2 regions of the Dyella sp. 333MFSha genome follow, and region 1 is predicted to be linked to the other one. Evidence: predicted binding sites of a transcription regulator. Region 1 holds the regulator's gene; the other holds the start of a gene.
What was found. The regulator FliA, encoded in region 1, starts transcription of late flagellar genes. The targets are predictions, from matches to a motif close to TAAAGTTTNNCNNNCNNNGGCCGATAA.
Positions count from the first base shown of each region.

Region 2: the regulator FliA is predicted to act here: its motif matches at 3,574-3,600, upstream of BLT40_RS03565 (GGDEF domain-containing protein).

Region 1 is NZ_FNBR01000001.1:85,573-92,548, forward strand. It holds gene flhA (flagellar biosynthesis protein FlhA) at 1-1,842, shown strand, start outside; gene flhF (flagellar biosynthesis protein FlhF) at 1,876-3,243, shown strand; gene BLT40_RS00425 (MinD/ParA family ATP-binding protein) at 3,314-4,189, shown strand; gene BLT40_RS00430 (RNA polymerase sigma factor FliA) at 4,186-4,917, shown strand; gene cheY (chemotaxis response regulator CheY) at 4,971-5,372, shown strand; gene BLT40_RS00440 (protein phosphatase CheZ) at 5,383-6,024, shown strand; gene BLT40_RS00445 (chemotaxis protein CheA) at 6,032-6,976, shown strand, end outside.
Region 2 is NZ_FNBR01000001.1:775,645-782,620, reverse strand. It holds gene BLT40_RS03585 (S9 family peptidase) at 1-1,547, opposite strand, end outside; gene BLT40_RS03580 (GNAT family N-acetyltransferase) at 1,634-1,924, opposite strand; gene BLT40_RS03575 (OsmC family protein) at 2,023-2,448, shown strand; gene BLT40_RS03570 (CorA family divalent cation transporter) at 2,508-3,485, shown strand; gene BLT40_RS03565 (GGDEF domain-containing protein) at 3,740-4,813, shown strand; gene BLT40_RS03560 (alpha-ketoglutarate-dependent dioxygenase AlkB family protein) at 4,833-5,450, opposite strand; gene sodC (superoxide dismutase family protein) at 5,458-5,985, opposite strand; gene BLT40_RS03550 (pseudouridine synthase) at 6,100-6,801, opposite strand; gene BLT40_RS03545 (class I SAM-dependent methyltransferase) at 6,798-6,976, opposite strand, start outside.

The DNA of each region.
Region 1 (6,976 bases):
CGCGTGGTGCTGCTGCACGGTCATAACGGCCCGGGCGCCGCGGGCAAGGTCATCGAGGCCTTCGCCGAGTTCGTCATCGGCGGCAACTTCGCCGTCGGCTTCGTCGTCTTCGCCATCCTCACCATCATCAACTTCGTGGTCGTCACCAAGGGCGCCACCCGCGTGTCCGAAGTGACCGCCCGCTTCACCCTCGACGCCATGCCCGGCAAGCAGATGGCGATCGACGCCGATCTCAACGCCGGTCTGCTGACCCAGGAACAGGCGCGCGAGCGCCGCCAGGAAGTGCGTGAGGAAGCCGACTTCTACGGCTCGATGGACGGTGCGTCCAAGTTCGTCCGCGGCGATGCCACGGCGGGCATGCTCATCCTCGCCATCAACATGCTGGGCGGTTTCTTCATCGGCATGTTCCAGCATGGCCTGTCGGCCGGCGAAGCCGCGCGTACCTACACGCTGCTGACCATTGGTGACGGCCTCGTCGCCCAGGTCCCCGGCCTGATGCTCTCGATCGCCACGGCGGTCATCGTCACCCGAGTGTCCAAGTCGCAGGAGATGGGCAAGCACGTGATGGGCCAGCTGTTCGGTCAGCCCAAGGCGCTGGGCGTGGCCGCCGCCGTGCTCGGCACGATGGGTCTGATCCCCGGGATGCCGAACATTCCGTTCCTGCTGCTGGCCGGAGGCGCCGGCTTTGCCGCGTGGAAGCTGCAGCAGCGCAAGAACCTCGTCGCCGAGGGTGGCGCCACCGGCGCACCGGGCGCCCCGGGTACCGATCTGGCGCTGGAGTCCGCGCCGCCGGCCGAGCGTCTCGAACTCTCGTGGGAAGACGTGGCGCAGGTCGATACCATCGGCCTGGAAGTCGGCTATCGCCTGATTCCGCTGGTGGACAAGGCGCAGGGCGGCGAGCTCATGGCGCGGATCAAATCCGTGCGTCGCAAGCTGTCGCAGGAGCTCGGCTTTCTCGTCCCGTCCGTCCACATTCGCGACAACCTCGATCTCGCACCGCACGGCTATCGCATTTCGCTGATGGGCGTGCCGATGGGCGAGGCCGAAATCCATACCGAGCGCATGCTCGCGATCGATCCGGGCCGCGTGCACGGGACGATCAATGGCATCGCCACGCGCGATCCCGCCTTCGGCCTCGATGCCGTGTGGATCGAGCCGGGCATGCGCGAGCACGCGCAGACGCTGGGCTACACCGTGGTCGACCCGGCCACCGTCATCGCCACGCACCTGTCGCACATTCTGCAGAACCACGCCCACGAACTCATAGGCCACCAGGACGTGCAGCAGTTGCTCGACCGTCTGGCCCAGCAGACGCCGAAGCTGGTCGAAGATCTCGTGCCCAAGCGGCTGTCGCTGGGCGCGGTGGTCAAGGTGCTGCAGAACCTGCTCGCCGAGCGCGTGCCCATCCGCAACTTCCGCGGCATCGTCGAGTCGCTGGCGGAGCACGCGGGCCAGAGTCAGGATCCCGGCGTGCTCGCCGCCGCCGTACGCGTCACGCTCGGTCGTCAGATCGTGCAAGAGATCGCCGGCCTGGGTTCGGAAGTGCCCGTCATTACTTTGGCGCCGGAACTCGAGCAGATCCTGCTGCAGTCGCTGCAGGGTGGCGGTCCGACCGGCGCGGCGGTGGAGCCGGGTCTGGCCGATCGTCTTCAGCAGAACGTCGCCGAGGCCGCACGACGTCAGGAAGCGGCCGGCGAACCGGCGGTATTGCTGGTCTCTCCCGCGCTTCGTCCATGGCTTTCGCGCTTCACGCGTCATGTGGCCCAAAACCTGCATGTACTCGCTTACAACGAAGTTCCGGATAACCGACGCGTCAAGCTGGTGACGGCGCTCGGCAGGTAAGTGGGGAATGAACATGGACACAGGATCGAACGCATGAAAATCAAACGCTTCGTAGCCCCCGACATGCGCCAGGCCATGCGCCAGGTGCGCGACGAGCAGGGCCCGGATGCCGTGATCCTGTCGACCCGTCGGCTGGACGACGGCATCGAGATCATCGCGGCGCTGGATTACGACGAAGCGCTGGTGCGTGAAGCCGGCTTCGGTGTCGATCTTCCGCCGCGCGAGCGTGAGGAAGCCCCGATCCGCGTGCGCCGCGAGAACGACTTCGCCGCCCGCATCGATCAGGCCAAGGCCGCGACCGCCGCCGCTGTCGAACGTGTGACGCGCGGTGCTCCGGCGCCCGCCGCTCCGCCGGTCGCGAATCCGAATGCGCCGCAGCGTCAGTCGAGCGCCGCGCTCGCCGCCAGCGTCGCCGATGTGGTGCGCGCCGCGACGGTCGCCCCGAACCACAACGCGAACAGCGACGCCGCCGTCAATGGCGTGCGTGCCGAGATCAACAGCCTGCGTGAGATGCTGGAAGTGCAGCTGTCCACGCTCGCCTGGAATCAGATGGACCGCGACCAGCCGCTGCGCGCCCGCGTGCTCCGCGAGATGACCCGCCTGGGCATCGACGGCGACGTGGCCCGCGCGCTCTGCGCCGAGCTGCCGCCGGGCATGACCGCCGAGCAGGCCCGCTACCTGCCGCTGGGCATCCTCTCGCGCAACATCCGTACCAGCGGCCGCAATGCCGATACCGCCGGTAGCGCCGTCACCGCTCTGGTCGGCACGACGGGCGTTGGCAAGACCACCACCATCGCCAAGCTCGCGGCGCGTGCGGTGCTCCGCCACGGCGCCTCGAACGTCGCGCTGATCAGTGCCGACCAGTACCGCATCGGTGCGGGCGCCCAGCTGGAACATTACGGCCGCCTGCTCGGCGTGCGCGTCTACAACGCCCACGATGCACAGAGCCTCCGCAACGTGCTGCTCCAGCTGCGTGGCAAGCACACCGTACTGATCGACACCGCCGGCCTGGCCGGTAACGACCCCAAGCTGCAGCAGCAGTTCGACACCCTGCGCGCGATGACCGAGGTGCGTGTCTGCCTCGTGCTTGCCGCGAACGCGCAGGCACAGGCCATCGACAACGCGATCCGTGCCTACGCGCCGCTGGCGCCGCAGACCGCGATTCTGACCAAGCTCGACGAGGCCCCGCTAATCGGCGGTGCCCTGTCGGCCGTCATCCGTCACGGTCTGCCGCTCGACTACACCACGGATGGTCAGCGCGTGCCGGAAGACATCGCCTCCGCGGATGCGCGCAAACTCGTCTGCCTGGCCGCTCAACTCGTCAAGCAGCGCACCGACGAACCGGACGACGCGATTCTCGCCGACCGTTTCGGCTTCTCCACCGCGCCAGCCATCGCCTGACACCGGGAACTGAAGTAACGTGACCACGGCATCCGCATCCGCACACCCCTTCACGGCAGTGAATTCCTTCATGAACACACACGTCGATTCCACCCAGGCTGCTGGGCTCAACTGGCTCGCCGACCGTCGTCCCACGCGCAGCATCGCGGTGGCGGGCGGCAAGGGCGGCGTGGGCAAGACCACGGTGGCGGTCAACCTCGGCATGGCGCTTGCGATGGGCGGCCGTGACGTGGTCCTGCTGGACGCGGATCTGGCCATGGCGAACATCGATGTGCTGCTGGGCCTGCAGCCCACGCGCCATCTGGGCCACATGCTCGAAGGCGAGTGCCGCATCGAGGACCTGATCCTCCACGCCAACCACGGCCTGAAAGTGATCCCGGCGACCTCGGGCGCGCGCCGCATGGCGCAGCTGCCGAATATCGAGCACGCCGCCGTGATCCGCGCCTTCGACGAATACCCGGTCGCCCCCGAATATCTGATCGTCGACACCGCCGCCGGCATCTCCGACAGCGTGTCGATGTTCGCGGCAGCCTCCGACGAGGTGGTGGTCGTGGTCTGCGACGAGCCGGCCTCGCTGACCGACGCCTACGCGCTGATCAAGGTGATGAGCCGCGAGTTCGACGTGAACCGCTTCCGCATCGTCGCCAATATGGTCCGCCATGCGCAGGAAGGCCGTCAGCTGTTCGAGAAGCTCGCCCGCGTGACCAACCGCTTCCTGGACGTGTCCCTGGATTTCATGGGCATGGTTCCGCACGACGAGTACCTGCGTCAGGCCATCCGCCGCCAGGCGGCCGTGGTCGACGCCTGGCCGAGCAGCCGCTCGGCGGTGGGATTCAAGAATCTGGCCCGGTCGGTCGATACATGGGGTGAACCCGAACCCCGGGTGCAGGGTCGCATCGGCTTTTTCGCCGAACGGAACCAGATGGGGGGAGGGCTGCCGCTGTGAGTGTCGCTAGCGAATACCTTGAAATCACTAGAGTTCCAGCGGATCAACTGGTTAAAACGCATGCACCCCTGGTGCGCCGGATCGCCTATCACCTGATGGGCCGCCTGCCGCCAAGCGTGGACGCGAATGACCTCATGCAGGCCGGAATGATCGGACTGCTCGAGGCCGCAAGAAATTACTCGCCGACTCGCGCGGCCAGCTTCGAGACCTATGCGGGCATCCGCATTCGTGGCGCCATGCTGGACGAACTGCGCAAGACGGACTGGACCCCGCGCTCCGTCCACCGGAAGTTGCGCGAGGTGGCTGAAGTAACGAGGCAGATCGAGAACGAAACGGGTGGCGACGCCGAAGACGCGGAAGTGATGAAGCGGCTGGGTATCGACGCCATGGAGTACAACCAGATTCTGGCCGACGCGGCGAGCGCGCGGTTGCTGAGCCTCACGGCGCCGGAAGGCGACGAAGGCGCGGCGATCGACGTCGCGGACCCCGACGCCTCGGGCCCGGAAGGCAACTTCGAGAAGAACGGCCTGCGCGACGCGCTGGCGCAATCGATCGACGGCCTGCCGGAACGCGAGAAGCTGGTGATGTCGCTGTACTACGATGAAGAGCTCAACCTGAAAGAAATCGGTGTGGTACTGGGTGTGAGCGAGTCGCGCGTGTGCCAGATCCATGGCCAGGCCCTGATTCGCCTGCGTGCACGCATGACGGGTTGGAAAGACAAGCAGTGACGGCATCGCGGTGCCGTCGCCGGTAAAGAAAAAGCACGTGGCGGAGAGCAGTTTTGGACAAGAACATGAAGATCCTCGTGGTGGACGACTTTTCCACCATGCGGCGCATCGTCAGGAATCTCCTGGTCGAGTTGGGTTTCACCAACACGCTCATCCAGGAAGCCGAAGACGGTAACGCGGCCCTCGCGTTGCTGCGCTCGCAGCCGATCGACCTCGTCGTCACCGACTGGAACATGCCCAACATGACGGGCATCGACCTGCTTCGCGCGATCCGCGCCGATGCCGGTCTGAAGTCGTTGCCGGTGCTGATGGTGACCGCGGAAAACAACCGCGACCAGATCATCGCCGCCGCGCAGAGCGGTGTTAACGGCTACGTCGTCAAGCCTTTCACGGCGGTCACGCTGAAGGAAAAGCTCGACAAGATCTTCGAACGACTCGCCGCGGCTGCGGGCTAAGGGAATAACGATGAATACGATGCTCTCCCCCGGCCAAGAGGTCGTCCCCGAACTGCGCGAGCTGCTCGAGGCCGACGACGGCGCCGCCTTCGAAAAGGCACTCGACAACCTGATCCGCAGCCGCGAGCAGCACCTGTTCCTGGCGCTGGGCCACCTTGCGCGCGACCTGCACGAATCCGTGCGCCGCCTCGCTTCGGACATTTCGACCGACGGCGTGCCCGGCAACATGAGCGATGCGCGCAAGCATCTGCGTGACGTGCTCGAGATGAGCTCGACCGCCGCGCACCGCACGCTGGACTTCAGCGAAAAGCTGCGTCCGCAGGCCCAGGCGCTGGCGAAGCAGGCCGACGAAGTGCTCGTGCTCGATCACGCCGATCCGGCGTTCGGCGCCAATGCCACGGCGCTTGCCGTGCGCGTGGGCGATTTCGCGCAGAGCTGCGACATCGGCCTGGGCGAAATGGTCGAAGCCCAGTCGTGGCAGGATCTTTCCGGTCAGCGCGTGGCGCAGGTCGAAGCGTTCATGGCCAAGGTCGAGTCGTCGCTGGTCGAGCTGGTCCGTCTGACCGGCTCGCTCGCGGGCGGCAATGCGCCGGCCGCGGACAAGGTCAGCCAGGACGAAGTGGATCGCCTCCTCAGCGAATTCGGATTCTGAGCCCGCTATGAGCGTGGAGCTGGACAACGAGCTGCTCAACGTCTTCCTGATCGAAGCGCGCGAACTGCTCGAGAGCCTGGGCGAGCAGCTCGTGGATCTCGAAGCGTCGCCGAACGACACGGAGCTGCTGAACGCGGTCTTCCGTGCGTTCCACACCGTGAAGGGCGGTGCGGGCTTTCTTGGGCTCAATCCCATGGTGGAGCTGTGCCACCGTGGCGAAGATCTTCTGAACGAAGCGCGTAACGGCACGATCGTGCTCAACGCCGCCTTCATGGATGCGCTGCTCGAGTCGCTCGACCTGCTCAACGACATGATGCGCGCCGCCGATGGCGGCGTGCCGATCGAGCCCGCGCCGCGTTCGCTGCTCGACCGGCTGCTGATTCCCGGTCGTGCCGTATCCGCGGCTCCCGTTGCCTTGGCGGTACCGGTCTCTTCGCCGGTCGCGGCACCTTCCGCGCCGAAAGCGTACGACCCGATCGAAGATGAATTCGAGGCGATGCTCGACGCCGCGCGCACCGACCGCGCGCCGGCACCGGCCTCGTCCGCGACGATCAACGATGACGAGTTCGAAGCGCTGCTCGATTCGTTGTACGGCACGGGTGCGCCAGGCGCGGACAGCGCAGCTGTTTCCGCATCGGCACCGACGCCCGCACCCGTGGTCGCTGCCGCAGCACCGTTGCCGTCGAACAACGACGCGATCAGCGACGACGAATTCGAAGCCTTGCTGGATTCCCTTCACGGCACGGCAGCGCCGGGTGCGGTCGGTGGTGCGGCGCCTGTTGTCGCATCCACGCCTGCGCTCGCCGTGGTTCCGGTCGCTGCACCCGCACCGCCGGCAGTGGCTGCTCCCGCAGCGAAGGCCGCGCCCGCCGCGGCTGGCGAAAAGCGCGCCGCGTCCGCCGCCGACACGACGGTTCGCGTCGACACGCATCGTCTCGACAGCCTGGTCGAC
Region 2 (6,976 bases), 690 kb from region 1:
TCACCGTAGCCAAAGTCCTTGCGGTTGGCCTGGACGAAGGCCGCGCCCTGCCCGTAGCTGCCACGTGGGTTGGGCATGAACACGAAATAGCCCAGCGCGGAAAGCGGCGCACCGCCGTAGCCGACACCGGGCCAGCGCGGCGTGACCGCCGCGGCAGGACCGCCGTGTACCGAGACGATCATCCCGTAGTGCTTTTTCGGGTTGTAGTGCGCCGGATACAGCAGCCAGCCCTGTACCTCGTGGCCTTCGAAGGTCCACGAGATCGATTCGGCCTTGCCCCACGACGGCTTGAGCGCGGCGTTGAATGAGGTCACCGCCACCGGCGCGTGCGAGGCGGCGAGCGTGGCGACGTGTACCTCGTAGGCCTTGTCGAACGAACTGCCCACGAACGCGGCCTTGCTGGCCTTCGCATCCAGCGACAAGGACATCGAGAGGCGACCGTCTCCGATCGTCATCGGCAGATCGAACAGACGAGTCGCCGTGGCGACGCCCTCAGCCGGCAGCGCGTAACGGGATACGCGGCTGGACCCGCCCGTGTGCTCGCCCACCAGAAGGGCGTCGTTCGCCGTCCAGGTGAACCAGGCCGGCGTGGTGTGGATGTCCGGGGTGACGTCCACGGGTGCCGCGCCACCGGCGGCGGGAACGGTCCAGATGTCGCCACCGGTCGAGCCCTGATCGCTCATGAGGCCGCCGATGAAGGCGATGCGCGAGCCGTCCGGCGAGAAGCGCGGCACGGCCACCTGCAGCCCCTTGAGCGGACCGCTGAGCGTCGCGGTGTCGACGACGACGTCACCCTTGCCGCCTTCGGTCGACGGCTGGACGTAGAGTTTGGCCACCCACCAGTTGTTGTCCCCCGGCGGCTCGGCGGCGACATAGGCGATGCGCGCGCCGTCGGCCGAGAAGCTGAACTCGTAGACGTGCAGGCCAGCGGGCGTGAGGACGTGGACGTCGCCGCCCGCCGCGTCGACGCTGGCCACCTGCTGCACTTCGATGCCCTCGACGCCGACCTCGCCCAGCTGCGGCTTGGCCGCCGCGGTGGCGCTCGCGCGGCGGGTCGCGTTCGGGACGTAGAGGAAGCCGAGCTGCTTGCCATCAGCGCGCCATTCGAGGCCGCTGACGTAGCCGGTGAGGTGGGTCAGCCGCACGGGCGCGGCGCGGGTACCGGTGTCGACGGTGTAGATGTCGTTCTGCTTGCCCTCCTCCACGCCCGGGGCGCTGCCCGCGCAATCGGACAGGAAGGCGAGGTGGCGGGAGTCGGCGGCCCAGGCGACCGAGGTCTCGCTGCACCCCTTGCTCGCGGTGATGCGGTGGGCATGCTGGCCCTGCGCGTCGGCGACCTCGATCACCGGTTTGCCATCGGTCTTCACTGCCCAGGCCAGCTGCCTGCCATCGGGCGAAAGCGCGACGGACTCGATCGTGCGGACCTTGGCCAGCGACGACAGGATGGCCGCGATACGCGGATCATCCGCGGATTTCGTCGGGGTGTCGGCGAGGCTGGCCTGGGTGAAGGCGAGCGCGACGGCCGCGGCGATCCACTTCGTACGCATGGGGTGACCTGATGTGTGATTGAGGTGTGAAAACTATCACGACAGTCATTACTCTCGCGAGCACCCCATGGCCGACTCGGACTCCGTCAGGCCAGCAAGTGAGAAAACTCCGGATTGCGCTTGAACCAGGTCGCCGCGTAGGAGCAAGCGGGCTGCACCTTCCAGCCCCTGGCCTCGGCAACCTGTACGGCGAACTTCGTCAGGAGGGAGGCAATACCCCGCCCGCCCACGGGCGATGGCACACCGGTGTGCGTGATCGTCATCACGTTACCGGCGAGGCGGTACTCCACCTCGCAGGTGTGACCGTCCACCACGGTCGTGAACACCTGGTTTTCGGTGTCATGCGTCATTTCCAGCGGTTTCGCGTTGTCGCTCATCGGTCATCTCCATCAGAAGGACAGCCGCACCTTCGCATTCTCTGGATGGGCGGGCCGTTAAGGTCAGGCGATCATCCCCCCACCGAAGGAGAATCTCCATGCAGAAGTCAGGCTCAGCGGTCTGGAAAGGCGGCATCAAGGATGGCCAGGGCACGATCTCCACCCAGACCGGCGTACTGAAGGAAGCCCCCTACGGCTTCAAGTCGCGCTTCGAAGACGGCCCGGGCACCAACCCCGAGGAACTGATCGGCGCCGCGCACGCTGGCTGCTTCTCGATGGCGCTGTCGCTCATGCTGGGCAACGCCGGCCTCACCCCCGACAAGATCGAGACGAAGGCCGACGTCACCCTCGACAAGGACGGCGAAGGTTTCTCCATCACCAAGGTGCATCTCACCGTGAAGGCGAAGATCCCCGGTACGGACCAGGCCGGCTTTGAAGCCATCGCCAGGCAGGCGAAGGAAGGCTGCCCGGTATCCAAGGTGCTGAATGCCGCGATCAGCATGGACGCCACCCTGGAAGCGTAAACTGCTCCGGCCGCCGGCCCCGGCCGGCGGCTTCCCTGGCCGACAGGATCGAACCCAGCGTGCTGATCATTCACGAACACGGCCAGCGCCAGCCCATCCGCTGGACGGCCGACATGGGCAGGCCGAAAGCGCCCATCTGGGTCGATATGTTCGATCCCAGCGAAGACGAGAAAAAATGCGCGGCCGACATCTCCGGGCTGCGCATTCCGGAACGGGCTGACGTGGACAACCTCGCCCTGTCCAGCCGCATCCGCACGGACGACGACGCGATGTACCTGTCGATCCCGTATTTCGCGGATGTCGATCCCGACGCCCCCAACGGTACCGGCCATCGCCCTTCCCCCGTCGGCATCGTGGTCACCGGGCATGTCCTGATGACGCTTCGCTTCCAGACCTCGCCCGCCTTCGACCTGGCGGCGCAGAGCTGCGATGAGCAGCACTGGGATTCCAGCGCCGACGTGCTGGCGACGCTGATCGAGGCGATCGTCAACCTCGCGGCCAGGCGCATGGAGGACGTGTCCGCCGATCTGAAACAGCTGTCCGATCGTGTGTTCACCACCGAGCGTCTGGGCACGCCCGCCCTGCGCGACTGCATGCTCGAGGTCGGCCGCCTCGAGGGCGAGCAGGCACGCAACCGCTCGTCCATGCTGGGCGTGCAGCGCATCGTCTCGTTCGTGCGGGCCAAGCAGCCCGAGTGGATGTCCGATCAGGTCGAGGTCCGTCTGCGCGTGGTCGATCACGACCTCCGCACCCTGGACGAGTTCGACGATCAGCTGACCAACAAGCTCCAGTTCCTGCTGGATGCAAGCCTGGGCTTCATCAGCACGGACCAGAACCACGTGATGAAGGTGCTGACCGTGACCTCCGTGGCGACCATTCCCCCGGTGATCCTGGCCGGCGTCTGGGGCATGAACTTCAAGCGTATGCCCGAGCTGGACTGGACCTTCGGCTATCCGATGGCGATCGGCGCCATTCTGCTGAGCATTCTGTTGCCCGTGCTGTTCTTCAAATGGCGGGGCTGGCTGGAAGGTGACTGAGCGGCGTCTCTAGCGCAGTCGTTCACGCACGTGAAGACCCGTAAACCTGACGCGCGTCGCATTTTTTTACATTGGGCCGTCTTTTCCCTAAAGTTCGCGGCTGCACTGCCGTTAGCACCCTTGAGGGTCGCCCGGTAGAAGCCGGTCGAAACGACACGGGGCTGCCATCCGGCGCGCTCCACTCGGGGGAGGAAGTGTTCGGTGCCAGTCAGTAGTCACTATCGCGTTCGCCACGCCGCGTCGTGGGGTCGTCCATGAAGACGCCGTGGCATGCCATGACGGGCGGCCTTCCCGAGACGCGACTGCTGGCGTCGGTGGCCGAGTTCACCCACCACCGCGATATCGACGCCCTGGACCACAGCCTGGTCCTTTCGCTGGCCGAGCTCATGCCGGTCAACAGCGTCACCCTGTGCAAGCGTGGCGAGAGTCTCCAACAGCCCATCGAATCGATGGTGGTCTGCGGCCGCAAGCGCGAAGGCGGCTTCGTCGTCAACGCGCTCGAACCACCGCGCGAGGGCGACCCGGTCGACACCATCGTCTGCGCGATGGAAACCCTGGAAGCGGTCAGCGACGTCACCGACAACGGCGACTGCCGCCTTGTCATTCCCATTCAGCGCGACGGGTCCGCGATCGGCGCCCTGATGCTCGAGGCCGACGATTCGCTTGACGCCGTCCGTGTGATGGTCGAAGGCTTCGCGCGCATCTACGGCAACTACATCGCCCTGCTCAACGAGAGCGAACGCGACAAGCTCACCGGCCTGTACAACCGCCGCAGCTTCGAACAGCGCCTGCGCCGCCTGCTCAAGCTCAGCCGCCAGCGTGCGCGTGCCGCCGTGGGCGGTGACGACGAACGCCGGGGCGGCGTGCGCGACGACGACAGCAAGATCTACCTCGCCATCCTCGACATCGACCACTTCAAGCGGATCAACGACACCTACGGTCACGTCTACGGCGACGAGGTCATCCTGATGCTGGCCCAGCAGATGCGCGCCAGCTTCCGCCAGAGCGACGTGCTCTTCCGCTTCGGCGGGGAAGAGTTCGTCATGCTGATCGCCGCGGAAAACGAATACGTGGCGCAACACGCGCTCGATCGCTTCCGGCAGTTCATCGCCGATCACACGTTTCCGCAGGTCGGCCACGTCACCGTCAGCATCGGCTACGCGCGGATCACCGAGAACGACTATCCCGAGATCGTGCTCGATCGCGCGGACAAGGCGCTGTATTTCGCCAAGGAAAACGGTCGTAACAGCGTCCATGGGTACGAAGACCTGACCCAGCGTGGCGAGCTCGCCGCGCCGGTCGCCCTCGGCAGCATCGACCTCTTCTGACGACGTTACGACCCGCCAGCTAGGCGCGCTTTCCCGGATAACGCCGCCCCGCGGACCCGCCGCGTGGGCGCACCCGGAAGGCCAGGCTGATCCTCGGCCCGACCTCGCCGCGCGACTTCGGTATCCCGTGGTCGTAATGGAACTGCGTGGCATGGCTCATCGTCAGCAGACTGCCCGCCTCCAGATCCAGGTCGAAGCTGCGCTTCGCCCCTTCGCGCTCACGCAACGTCATCCGCCGCGTCGCACCTAACGACAGCAGCGCGATCGGCTCGCCTTCCGCGATCTCGTCGATATGGTCGTTATGCGGCGCCACGCTGTCGCGACCGTCGCGATAAAGGTTGAGGCCCACGGAGGTGAACCGCACCCCGGTGACGGCGATCGCTTCGCGAGCAGCCTCGGCCAGGGGCGACGGCAAGGACGGATCGTCCAGCACGTAATGCTGCACCAGCCGCGGTACGTCCACTTCGCGCCCGTACATCTCACGCCGCTGCGCCTGCCATGGGATCGTCGACATCAGCGTGTCGAACCATCGCGCCGCCATCGGGGACGCGATAAGGCCCGGCTCGTACGCGAACCGCCCGTGCTCATCGTCGACGATCACGAGCGGTCCGGCAGCGAACAGCGAGCCCTGGGTCACGTCGCCCTTACTTGATGACGCCGCACGCGATGCGCGCACCACCGCCGCCCAGCGGTTCCGGCTGGTCGGCGTAGTTGTCGCCACCGGCGTGGATCATCAGCGCATGGCCCTTCAGCGTCGCCAGCGTCTTGAGGTGCGGCGCGGTTACCGGCGTGGTGTCGGTACCATCGGCGGCAATCTCGATGCGCGGCAGGTCGCCCTCATGGCCCATGGCATCCGGACCTTCGTGCTTGCCGGTCTTTGCCGGGTCGAAGTGACCACCGGCAGCGAGCGCGGCGCCCTTCTTGCCGTCCTTCTCGCCCGGGTCGCAGCTGGCCTTCTCGTGCAGATGGAATCCATGCGTACCCGGCGGCAGGCCCTTGAGGTCCGGCGTGAACACGAGACCGCCGGCGCTTTCGGTCACGGTCACCTTGCCGACGGACGCGCCCGCGCCATCGGCGGTCACGGCGGTCAGCGGTACCACCACACTCTTCTCGGCAGCCTGAGCGGCGGCACAGACGAACAGGCCAGCGGCCACGATTGCGATCTTTCTCATCATGCACTCCTGTGGAATCGAGGTAACCCCGGGATACTGCACCCGGCGTAGACGGCACGTCCATAACCCACAGGCGACCGGCTTCCCGCTGCGGACGCCGCGAAGCAGCTGTCCCTACCTGCCAAACATCCGTGCCTTATCCGCCTCATCCAGCGCACGCCACTCACCGGAAGGCAGCCCGTCCAACGACAACCCACCCAGCGTCGTACGCTCGAGCGTCACCACGTGATTGCCCACCGCCGCGAACATCCGCCGCACCTGGTGATAACGGCCTTCCGTCAGCGTCAGACGCACATGACGCGGCCCCAGCACCTCCAGCGTCGCCGGAAGCAGCGGTTCGGTTTCGCCGTCCAGCATCAACGTGCCGGCGGCGAACGTATCACCCTCGTCGCCACGCAGATCCTCGGCCAGCGTCGCTTCGTACACCTTGGCCAGCGAGGCCTTCGGGGAAATGATCCGGTGCAGCAGCGGACCGTCATCGGTGAACAGCAGCAGGCCCGACGTCTCCCGATCGAGGCGGCCGACCGTCGACAGTACCGGATTGCGCAACGCGAAGCGGGGTGGCAGCAGGTCGTAGACCAGGCGGCCGACGTCCTTGCGCGAGCAGGTGTAGCCGCTGGGTTTGTTGAGCATCAACAGCAGGCCCTGCGGCGGGTCCAGCGGTTCGCCGTCGAAGCGCACGTCGACGTGTTCAACCTTGTCGTCGGCGTAGAGCACCTCACCCGCGGGATCGGTGACCAGACCTTCGCGGAACATGGATGCGACTTGCTTGCGGCTGCCATAGCCTAGATTCGCCAACAGGCGGACGAGCTTCATCGACGGGGCTCCTGTGCTTCGATGACCTTGAAGCCGTCGCGTTCGACGACCGTGCGGACGCGGGCGAATGCCGCGTCGAGTGCCGCCTCGTAAGCGAGGTGGCGATTGGCGACCATCCAGAACCGGCCGGTCGGCGCCAGCGCGCTGGCGGCGGTGGCGATGAAGGCGCGGCCGA